Regions from separate parts of the Marinomonas sp. A3A genome, predicted to be linked through region 1. Evidence: predicted binding sites of a transcription regulator. Region 1 holds the regulator's gene; the other holds the start of a gene.
The links. Region 1 encodes LexA, which represses DNA repair genes until DNA is damaged. Its sites were predicted from a motif close to TACTGTNTANNTANACAGTA; they were not measured.

Region 1 (5,011 bases):
TATCGTGGAATCGCCAGCAAAGGCGAAAACCATCAACAAATACCTAGGTAACGACTTTATTGTCAAATCGAGTGTGGGACACATTCGTGACTTACCTTCAGGTACAACTGCCACCTCTACGCCTCAAGAGCGTGCAAAGCAAGCTGCTTTGACGCGTAAAATGAGTCCGGAAGAAAAACTTGAGTATAAAAGTAGCAAAGCGCGTAAACAGTTAATTTCTAGAATGGGAGTTGATCCAGAAAGTAACTGGAAGGCTCACTACGAAATTCTGCCGGGTAAAGAAAAGGTTGTTGATGAATTAAAGCGTTTGGCAAAAAATGCTGACACCATCTATCTCGCAACCGATTTGGATAGAGAGGGAGAGGCAATAGCATGGCATCTTCGTGAAGCCATTGGTGGTGATGATAGCCGCTACAAGCGAGTGGTATTTAACGAAATTACAAAAAAAGCCATCAAAGCAGCATTTGAAACACCATCTGAATTAGATATGGATCGGGTGAATGCTCAACAAGCTCGTCGTTTCTTAGACCGAGTGGTTGGCTTTATGGTGTCACCGCTACTTTGGTCAAAAGTGGCGAGAGGTTTATCAGCTGGCCGAGTTCAATCGGTTGCTGTGCGATTAATTGTCGAGCGCGAAAAAGAGATTCGTGCGTTTATTCCTGATGAGTTCTGGGAATTGGATGCAATGCTTGCGACGCCATCGAAAGAAGTTATTAAATTCGAGGCTGCAAAATACCAAGATAAAGAATATCGACCCGTTAACAAAGCGCAATCTGATGAGCATGTTGCTCGTTTAAATGATGCGAAATACCTAGTTAGTAGTCGAGAGGACAAGCCAACAAGCAGCAAGCCATCTGCGCCGTTCATTACTTCTACGTTACAACAAGCGGCAAGCACTCGCTTGGGCTATGGTGTTAAGAAGACCATGATGCTTGCTCAGCGCCTGTATGAAGGTGGTTATATCACTTACATGCGTACTGACTCGACCAATTTAAGTGTTGATGCGGTAGAGGCGTTGAGAGGCTATATTCTTTCCAACTTTGGTGAGGCTTATTTACCAGCTGATCCTATTCGTTACAGTAGCAAAGAAGGCGCTCAAGAAGCGCATGAAGCCATTCGGCCTTCTGATGTGAATGTGCGTGTGGATGATTTACTTGGCATGGAAAAAGACGCGCATCGCTTGTACGATCTGATTCGTAGCCAATTTATGGCCTGCCAAATGACGCCTGCGGAATACACCTCTACAACTATTACTGTGACCAGTGGTGAATACGAGTTTAAAGCCAAGGGACGTATTTTGCGCTTTGATGGTTATACTCGCGCTATGCAGACGGTTGCTAAAAAAGGCGAAGATAATATTTTGCCAGACGTGGGGCAGGGTGAATATCTGGCGCTTAAAGAGTTATTGCCTGAGCAGCATTTTACTAAACCTGTAGCACGTTTTAGTGAAGCAAGTTTGGTTAAAGAGCTTGAAAAGCGCGGAATTGGCCGCCCATCAACTTATGCCTCTATCATTTCTACGATCCAAGATCGTGGTTATGTGCGTGTTGAAAATCGTCGTTTTTATGCTGAAAAAATGGGTGATATCGTTACTGAGCGCTTGGTCGATAGCTTTAATTCTTTGATGAATTTCAGTTTTACGGCTCAAATGGAAGAGCAGCTAGATGATATTGCTCAAGGTAATAAAGATTGGATTAAAACGCTTAATGCGTTTTATAAAGATTTTAGCTCGGTGTTAGCTAAAGCAGAATCGCCAGAAGGCGGCATGATGCTAAATGAGCCAACGCCAACAGACATAGAATGCCCAACCTGCTCTCGACCAATGCAGATCCGTACTGCGAGTACAGGTGTGTTCATGTCTTGTTCTGGTTATGCCTTGCCTCCAAAAGAGCGTTGCAAAGCAACCATCAACTTGACTCGTGGTGATGAAGCGATTGCCGTAGATGATGAAGAAGGCGAATCTAAAGCGCTTATTAATAAGCATCGATGCAAAATTTGTGGCTCGGCCATGGATAGCTATTTAATGGATGAGCATCGTAAACTTCATGTTTGTGGTAATAATCCGGCTTGTTCTGGTTACGAAGTAGAAACTGGTGTCTTTAAAATTAAAGGCTATGATGGCCCGACTCTTGAGTGCGATAAGTGTGGATCAGAAATGCAGCTTAAAACTGGCCGTTTTGGTAAGTACTTTGGCTGTACTAACGATGAGTGTAAAAATACTCGTAAGTTACTGAAGAGTGGTGAAGCTGCGCCACCGAAGATGGATCCAGTACCAATGCCCGATCTTGCTTGTCAAAAAGTAGAAGATCACTATGTGCTTCGTGACGGTGCAACGGGTTTGTTTTTGGCGGCAAGTCAATTTCCACGTAAACGCGAAACTCGTGCACCGTTGGTTGAAGAATTGCTCCCATACATGGATCAAATAGATCCTAAGTATCATTTTTTTGCAAAAGCGCCTAAAAAAGATTCTGAAGGTCGCCCAGCCATCATTCGATATAGCCGTAAGACGAAAGAGCAATATGTCATGACGGAAGAAGAAGGCAAGCCAACAGGTTGGAAGGCATTTTATGTTGGCTCTAAATGGGTGATTGAGGAAGGTAAGAAAAAATGAGCGGAGCCAGTTTAGCTAGCTTAACCAATCAAAAACTCGATACGGCAAGACGCTTTATTAAGCAGAGTCAAGACAGTGATGAGGCATGGTTAAAAGTCGGGCTGGAAAGCTCGGCTATTTTTCAGTTAAGAAGTGCTCTTAATGGTTTGCTGAAAGAAGTCACTGCCGCTTATTCGTTATCTGGGTCGCTGGATGTTGTTAAGTTATTGGTTGAGTCAGAAGATAAGCAAATTGTTATTCCTGTATTGGCAGAGTTGGCGGACTTGTCTTCGCGAACAGATTCCTGGTGTTCTCAGTTGAATCAAGCGTATTTGGTTCAGTTTGAATGCCGTTCTTCTATGTCATCAGTGGTACAAAGTGACAATCTGATTGGCCGTGGAAGTGATGCGGGTGCGTCTGTGAGTTTCTATTTGACCAAGTTGGTCGAATTGGTATTACGTTTTAGAGAAGAGTCATCAGAGTATTGAATATGAAAGAGTCCTACCTAGAAATTGTTGAGCTGGATAATGGCGATATTGTGCTGCGTCCAGCCAGTGAAGATGGTGAGGAAACCGTTCCATTAGCAACATTGCAGATTTCAGATGATACTCGATCTTATTTAAAAGACCGTTACTTTGAGTTGGCAAAATGTATGTTCCATGCGGGCATTGATTTTGTATATTCAGATGATTCGTTTTTTGATGAAGATTCAGAGTATATTGATGACGAAGATTTCCGTCCTAAGATTTTGCACTAAATCATCTTTGATGATGTCGATGGAATGAAGTATGAACTGAAATAAAAAAGCGAAGCCTAAGCTTCGCTTTTTTATTTACAAGGTGCGGATTTGGAGGGTCTTACTTAAAGCCCTTGACGAATCACACCAACAGATAAACCTTCAATGGCGAACTCTTCGCTTTCAAGGTCGACAATGATGTCGTTGAATTCTTCATTCTCTGGAATTAGTCGAACGATACTGCCTTTTTGCTCGAAGCGTTTAACCGTTACTTCGTCACCAATACGGGCCACGACAATTTGGCCGTTGCGCACTGTGGTGGTTTTATGGACGGCTAATAGGTCTCCTTCCATGATTCCGATGTCTTTCATGCTGGTTCCCGAGACAGACAAGAAGTAATCGGCTTGTGGAGAGAACATGTTTGCAGGGATGTTCACATGGGAAGCAATGTTTTCCTGAGCTAAAATAGGGTAACCTGCAGCGACTTTGCCGATAACAGGTAAGCCAAGGTCCGCTGTTGGGTCGTCATTTGAAGCACGATCAATTAAGCGTATTCCCCTTGATGCGCCAGACAGCATCTCTATTGCACCTTTTTTACTTAAGGCCTTTAGATGCTCTTCGGCGGCGTTAGGAGATTTAAACCCAAGCCGGCGCGCTATTTCTGCTCTAGTCGGTGGAAAACCTGTTTCACTAATAAATTCGCGAATGGTTTCTAGTACGTCAGATTGTCTTTTGGTTAATTTAATCATAGGTTATCTGGTTGTTTATACAGTTACTGTTATTATATACAGCATTCCTAACTATACTCAATGATATAAATGCTTTCAGACGAACTAAAAAAACAGATTCAACTTGCATACCGAGCATCTTTAGATGCGAAGTCCCATAAACCAAGGGCTGGACAGCGCCAGATGATTGGTGCGATCGCTCGAACCTTGGGTAACATTAAGCAAGGCTCGGAAGGTGAGCGCCTTGAAGAGAAGCATGTTGCCGTTATCGAGGCTGGAACAGGCACGGGTAAAACCTTGTCTTATTGTCTTGCGGCGATTCCTATCGCAAAAGCCCGTGGTCTCAAATTAATTATTTCTACTGCAACTGTGGCGCTTCAAGAGCAGATTTTGCATAAAGAATTGCCTGATTTGCTTGAGCATACAGAGCTGACTTTTAAATACACTCTTGCGAAAGGGCGAGGGCGTTATTTATGCTTGAATAATCTTGAGGGGTTTCTGAGCTCAGAAGAGCAGTCAATGGACGATATGTTTGCTGGGCTTTTTGAGCAACATCTACATTCAGATGATATCAATACGGTTCTATATCAAGAAATGGACGCAGCTTTGCAAAAAGGCGATTGGGACGGTGATAAAGATAATTGGGCTGGCATCGTTCGAGATCAAGATTGGCGTCGCTTAACCACAGATCATCAGCAATGCACCAATCGTAATTGTGCTAATTATTCGGCTTGTCCATTTTTTAAAGCGCGTGCTGAGATTGAAGTGGCCGATGTGATCGTTGCCAACCACGATTTGGTGTTGGCTGATTTGTCATTGGGCGGCGGTGCAATACTGACACCACCAAAAGAAACCATCTATGTTTTTGATGAGGGTCATCATCTTCCTGATAAAGCGATAGGGCACTTTCGTCATGAAGTTCGTTTGCAGCAAAGCATTACTTGGTTGCGTCAGTTG
Region 2 (5,011 bases), 350 kb from region 1:
TAGGAATATCGCACAAAATAGGCGCGATATAAAGCATTACGCGCCATTTTGATTCATAAATAATGTAGAGAAAAACAGAAACAATAAGTGCTTTATAACATACAGATTAGCCAAGTTGTCTATACATAATCATTTTGACATCCGTGCTGATCAATAAGCTCATCATATTTTTTTAGTAAGTTTTCGGCTTGGTAATGACTAACGCCTGGTGCTTTCACATCATCCCTAACAACACGCAGAATCAAGTCCACTGCTCGCTCGGCTTCGCTTTGAATATCCTTCAAATCGCTATGATAAAGATACAGCTTTTCGTTTAGGTGATTGCCAAACAGCTCTGGATAAACCTGTCGGTCTGGCAGCACTGGCACACAACCCAGCGCGACCGCTTCTAGCACAGCAAGGCCTTGGAATTCATGCAATGCGGTAGAAAGCACAATGTCTGATGACGCAAGAAAACCTAGATAATCCGCCCGACTTGGTGCAAAGCCAAACTGTGTGATTCGATGAGCAAACTTGGCTTGAATCTGATCAAATTCTTTTGGAATAGAACGAAACTGTTCGCCAAGAATGGCAATTTCATAGTCTAGCTTGCGGCGCTCTAGTTCTTCTAGCATAGCCAGTAATCGATCAGGCCCTTTGTCAAATTCCCAACGCGCCGACCACACCAATTTAATTCGTTCAGGGAGTTTTTCATCTCCCTTCTCTTCTGGCGCTAAACTCGTCTCCACTAAAGACTCGATTGAAGTAGGCATATCCAGAGGAACAGCAAGCACTTGGGCGTTGGTTTCTGTGTCATTTAACCAATCTGGCGAGACGTAATCAGGCAGTTTCTTTAACAAGGCTCGCGCCCCACCAAAGAAAGAGTCTTTATTGAATGCGCTATTAAACACGCACTGGTCAGCAGCCAAGGCGCTGTACAAGGTGACCATCTGCATTTCCACCAAGCCTTGCTGTTTATCACTGGCAGGATAAGCAAATTGATTTTCATGAAAATACAGCAGCCAAGGAATGCTCTGTAAGTTTGGGCAAAAGGCTTTTAAACCAACACAGTCCGTCATCGAGGTGGCGATAACCAAATCGTACTCTTGCTCTATCTGAGGTTTAAATTGTGGGTCAAACGCAAAGCTCATGGCGTTACCACGAATCCGCCAAGCAAAATGTCGAGCAGGTAAAGACAAATAGTGCCATTCATGCTGATCTAAACCATTCATCAAAGTATTTGCCCAGGCTTTATGGCTGCTGGCTTCGTAGGCGCTGATCAATAAAATTCGCACGATTTCTTTCTACTCGTTGGTTAAATTTGGTTTTTTATCTATTTAAGAGCTTTTATGTCTATTTGAAAGCTTTGCAGCTGGCTCATCCCAGTTGGGTCGAATATCATGTAGGAAAATGACAAATCGCTTTAAGGATTACCATGATCATTCAACGTCACGATCAAGATATTAACACGCCAACCGGCACCATGCGCTGCACTGTTTATCGCCCTCAAACCGAAGGTCGCTTTCCGTGTATCTTTTTTTATTCTGAAATTTTCCAACAAACGGCACCGATTGCTCGCTCTGCCGCCATTATGGCTGGTCATGGTTTTGTGGTAATTGTGCCAGAAGTGTTTCATGAGCTTAACCCAATCGGCACGGTCTTGGGCTATGACGATGAAGGCAAGGACAAAGGCAACGCTGACAAATTCACTAAAACATTAGAAGCTCACGACAGCGACACGGTGGCCATGCTGGAATACTTCGAGCAGCAAGATTACTGTACGGGGCAATTTGGCAGTATGGGCGTTTGTTTGGGTGGTCATTTGGCGTATCGCGCGGCGCTAAATCCTCGTATCCAAGCGGCTTTTTGCTTGTACGCAACGGACATTCATTCAAATACCATTCCTTGCGATGAAGGTAACGACTCTTTCACTCGCACAAAAGAAATTCAAGGCGAAATCACTATGGTGTGGGGTAAACAAGACCCGCATGTTTCTACGGAAGGACGCCAGAAGATTTACCAGCAATTGATCGATACTGACCGCCTGTTCACTTGGCATGAATTCAACGGCCAGCATGCATTTATGCGCGACGAAGGCGATCGTTACGATCCTGCCCTCGCCTTAGAGTGTTACAACAAAGCCGTTGCGCTGTTCCAACGCACTTTGCATAAAGCATAACACCACATCAATACGCGCATAGTGGATGAAGGTGAGCTTATTGCTCACCTCGCCACATTGGTGTCATGGCACATTCGCCTAGCTCACCAGAAATCCACATTTCGCTATCCTGAATAGTTACATTCAATTGCATAGAACGAGTACAGATCTTCGCTAACGCTTCAACTTGAGCTTCTGGAAAGCGCAATACTCGCATGTTATCAAAGCGGCTGTTCTTGCCTTTGTTTTGCTCCCACCAAATATCGGACTTATCGTTGTAATTCACTACAACGACGTTTTGAGCGCGACCGCAGGCTTTACGTAACCGTTTCTCGTCTGGCTGTCCTAGCTCTACCCAAAGCAAAATTTCGTCTGAGTAATTCTTCTGCCAAAGATCGGGCTCGTCTTCAGTACTAATGCCTTTGCTGAAACTTAATTGCTCGCCGCCTTCTTTCTCATCAGCCAATAAAGCAAACGCCGCTAAACGCACCATCATGCGCTCTTCGGTTTCAGAAGGGTGTAATGCCAAGGTCAATTCATAACTTTGGTAATGGTTTCGATCCATATCAGATACTTGAACCGATGCTTTATAAATTGTTGCTTTCGTCGCCATGAGGTCACTTACTACATTTGTTAACTATAAAAGAGGACAGGAAAATCGCGACGAATTGTACAGCAAAACACACCCACAATATCGCTACATGCAGACTGTTTTTTTGACATTAAGAAAGTATTTATGCAACTTAAAAAAAGAAAAGTAATTTCAATATAAGTGATTGACATAAGTCACGAAATAAGGCCCAATTAAGAAGCTCAAACGAGCAATTTTTACACTATGCATTACGCAATCAATAAAACCCAAAGTTAAGGAGAAGCAAAATGACTACCTATACGCTAAATCATTCTACTTCCTCCATGGCTACTCGCTGCAATAATCGAGTACGCAAAACTTTGTCTACGCGTTCAATGCCTGTGTAATACACCATTGACCGCGGAATTTACGCGGTCACCTCTGTAAGAAATCACCCCGTAAGTTCCGCCAAAACACACTATTAAATGTTATATTTTGGAGAAAACTTATGAGTATCATTGCCCTATTCAACGCCGCTAAAGAATACTTCGAAGCTCGTCGCACCAATCAAGCTTTTCGTCAGCTTGATGACCATTACTTAAAAGATATTGGCTTCTACCGCGACAATGGACAAATTCGTCCTTTGGCTGGCAACAACGATTTAGAAAGTGATCTGAAAGGAAAAGCTCAAATACCACCAGGAGAACAACCGAGCGACGGATGACCAGATTGTCACCTCAGAAGACTCTGAGGTGACGGTAAAACACTAGGCCGGATGGCCACGACGCCTTTCATTATTAGGTAATGGAAGGCGTTTTTTATTGGCTCAGATAAAAAAGTAAAATGGAGACGATTAGCCACGCTCTAACTGACGAACTACGCTGGTAACCACACCAAATACTTCTAAACTAGATGCATCTTTTTTAATAACAGGCGTTACTGTCGCTGCGTAGGCTTTATTCTTGGGACGAAGCAAAACATCAGGCTTTAATTCCAATGTCATTACCGCCATCTTTCCATGTTCAAATGCAATAACAATGTCCCCATGACGCGCCGTTAACGATCGATCAACTACCAGCACATCGCCCGAGTGAATATCTTCTCTTTCCATCGGCTCACCTTGAGCACGAACAAAAAAAGTCGCCGCAGGATTAGGAATGCACAAGGCATTCAGATCCAAAGAATTGTCTTTAGGCTGCTGACTAAGATCAGAAAGCTGTACTGACTCAGAATAAAGTGGAATTCGAACACTGTTTGCTGCAATAAAAGCCGCAGACTCAGAGGTACCAAGATAAGAAACGCGCATAAATAAACATCCAAACTGTATATTCGTACAGTATGTTTTAAAGCACGCAAATAAACTAGCGAATTTTTGTAAAGACGAGAGATTAACCACCTCTGCCAAACATAAAGCTAGAGCTCATGATCTTTAAGCAAATCGCTTTCACTGACCTCCCCCTCCGTCGCCAAAGAGATACGCCGTATGTATTTTGCTGGCGAACGTTTATGGATATGTAACCAGTTCCAAACGTGAGCTTGCTTAACCCCTAATATTTGCGCGAGTGCAGTTTGGCTTCCTACAATTTCGACTGCTTTTGCAATGGCTGACATATAACCTCCTTAACAACCTTTGCTGTATTTGATTACAGTTTTTATTGTTTGTCAAATACAGATAAAGTTGTAATTATTCACTTATGACTATTGCAGAACGCGTTAAACAAAAAAGAACCGACCTAAGACTGACTCAAGCAGAGTTAGCCAAACGTATTGGCATCTCCCAACAATCGTTGCAAAAGATTGAAGACGGCCGGACACAAAATCCGCGCAAGCTACTCAATTTAGCCAAAGCGTTGCAATGCGATGCAGAATGGTTACTTTTAGGAGCGGCAAGCGAAGTTAGAGAAAATACTTCCAGCTACACCAATAGCAGCAGCACTTCACAACCCTTAGAAACCCATCTAAGACCTGTCATTACAACACCACAAGCTGCTCAATGGCCGAATACTGAATTAGACAAAGAAAAATTTGACTGGATAGAAACACCAGCATCTACGTCGAAATCAGCATTTTGGCTAAATGTCGTGGGAGATAGCATGATGTCGCCTTCTGGCTTAAGCGTTCCCGAAGGTTACCTAATTCTTGTTGAACCTAGCTTAACGGCCAAGAGCGGTGATTTGATCATCGCAAAAGTAGTAGACAGTAAAGATGTAACATTTAAAAAATTGGTCATCGACGCTGGGCGAACTTACCTAACTCCACTCAACCCAAACTATAGACCCATTGAAGTTCCCAGCGATTTAGCA

Region 2: the regulator LexA is predicted to act here: its motif matches at 4,028-4,047, upstream of CYL31_RS11810 (S24 family peptidase).

The regions. Positions count from the first base shown of each region.
Region 1 covers NZ_CP025532.1:2,172,285-2,177,295, forward strand. The annotation lists gene topA (type I DNA topoisomerase) at 1-2,611, shown strand, start outside; gene CYL31_RS10040 (DUF6586 family protein) at 2,608-3,078, shown strand; gene CYL31_RS10045 (hypothetical protein) at 3,081-3,347, shown strand; gene lexA (transcriptional repressor LexA) at 3,452-4,075, opposite strand; gene dinG (ATP-dependent DNA helicase DinG) at 4,145-5,011, shown strand, end outside.
Region 2 covers NZ_CP025532.1:2,521,991-2,527,001, forward strand. The annotation lists gene CYL31_RS11790 (tRNA-queuosine alpha-mannosyltransferase domain-containing protein) at 120-1,274, opposite strand; gene CYL31_RS11795 (dienelactone hydrolase family protein) at 1,415-2,158, shown strand; gene CYL31_RS11800 (YaeQ family protein) at 2,196-2,750, opposite strand; gene CYL31_RS11805 (DUF1127 domain-containing protein) at 3,217-3,432, shown strand; gene CYL31_RS11810 (S24 family peptidase) at 3,562-4,014, opposite strand; gene CYL31_RS11815 (helix-turn-helix domain-containing protein) at 4,122-4,319, opposite strand; gene CYL31_RS11820 (LexA family protein) at 4,403-5,011, shown strand, end outside.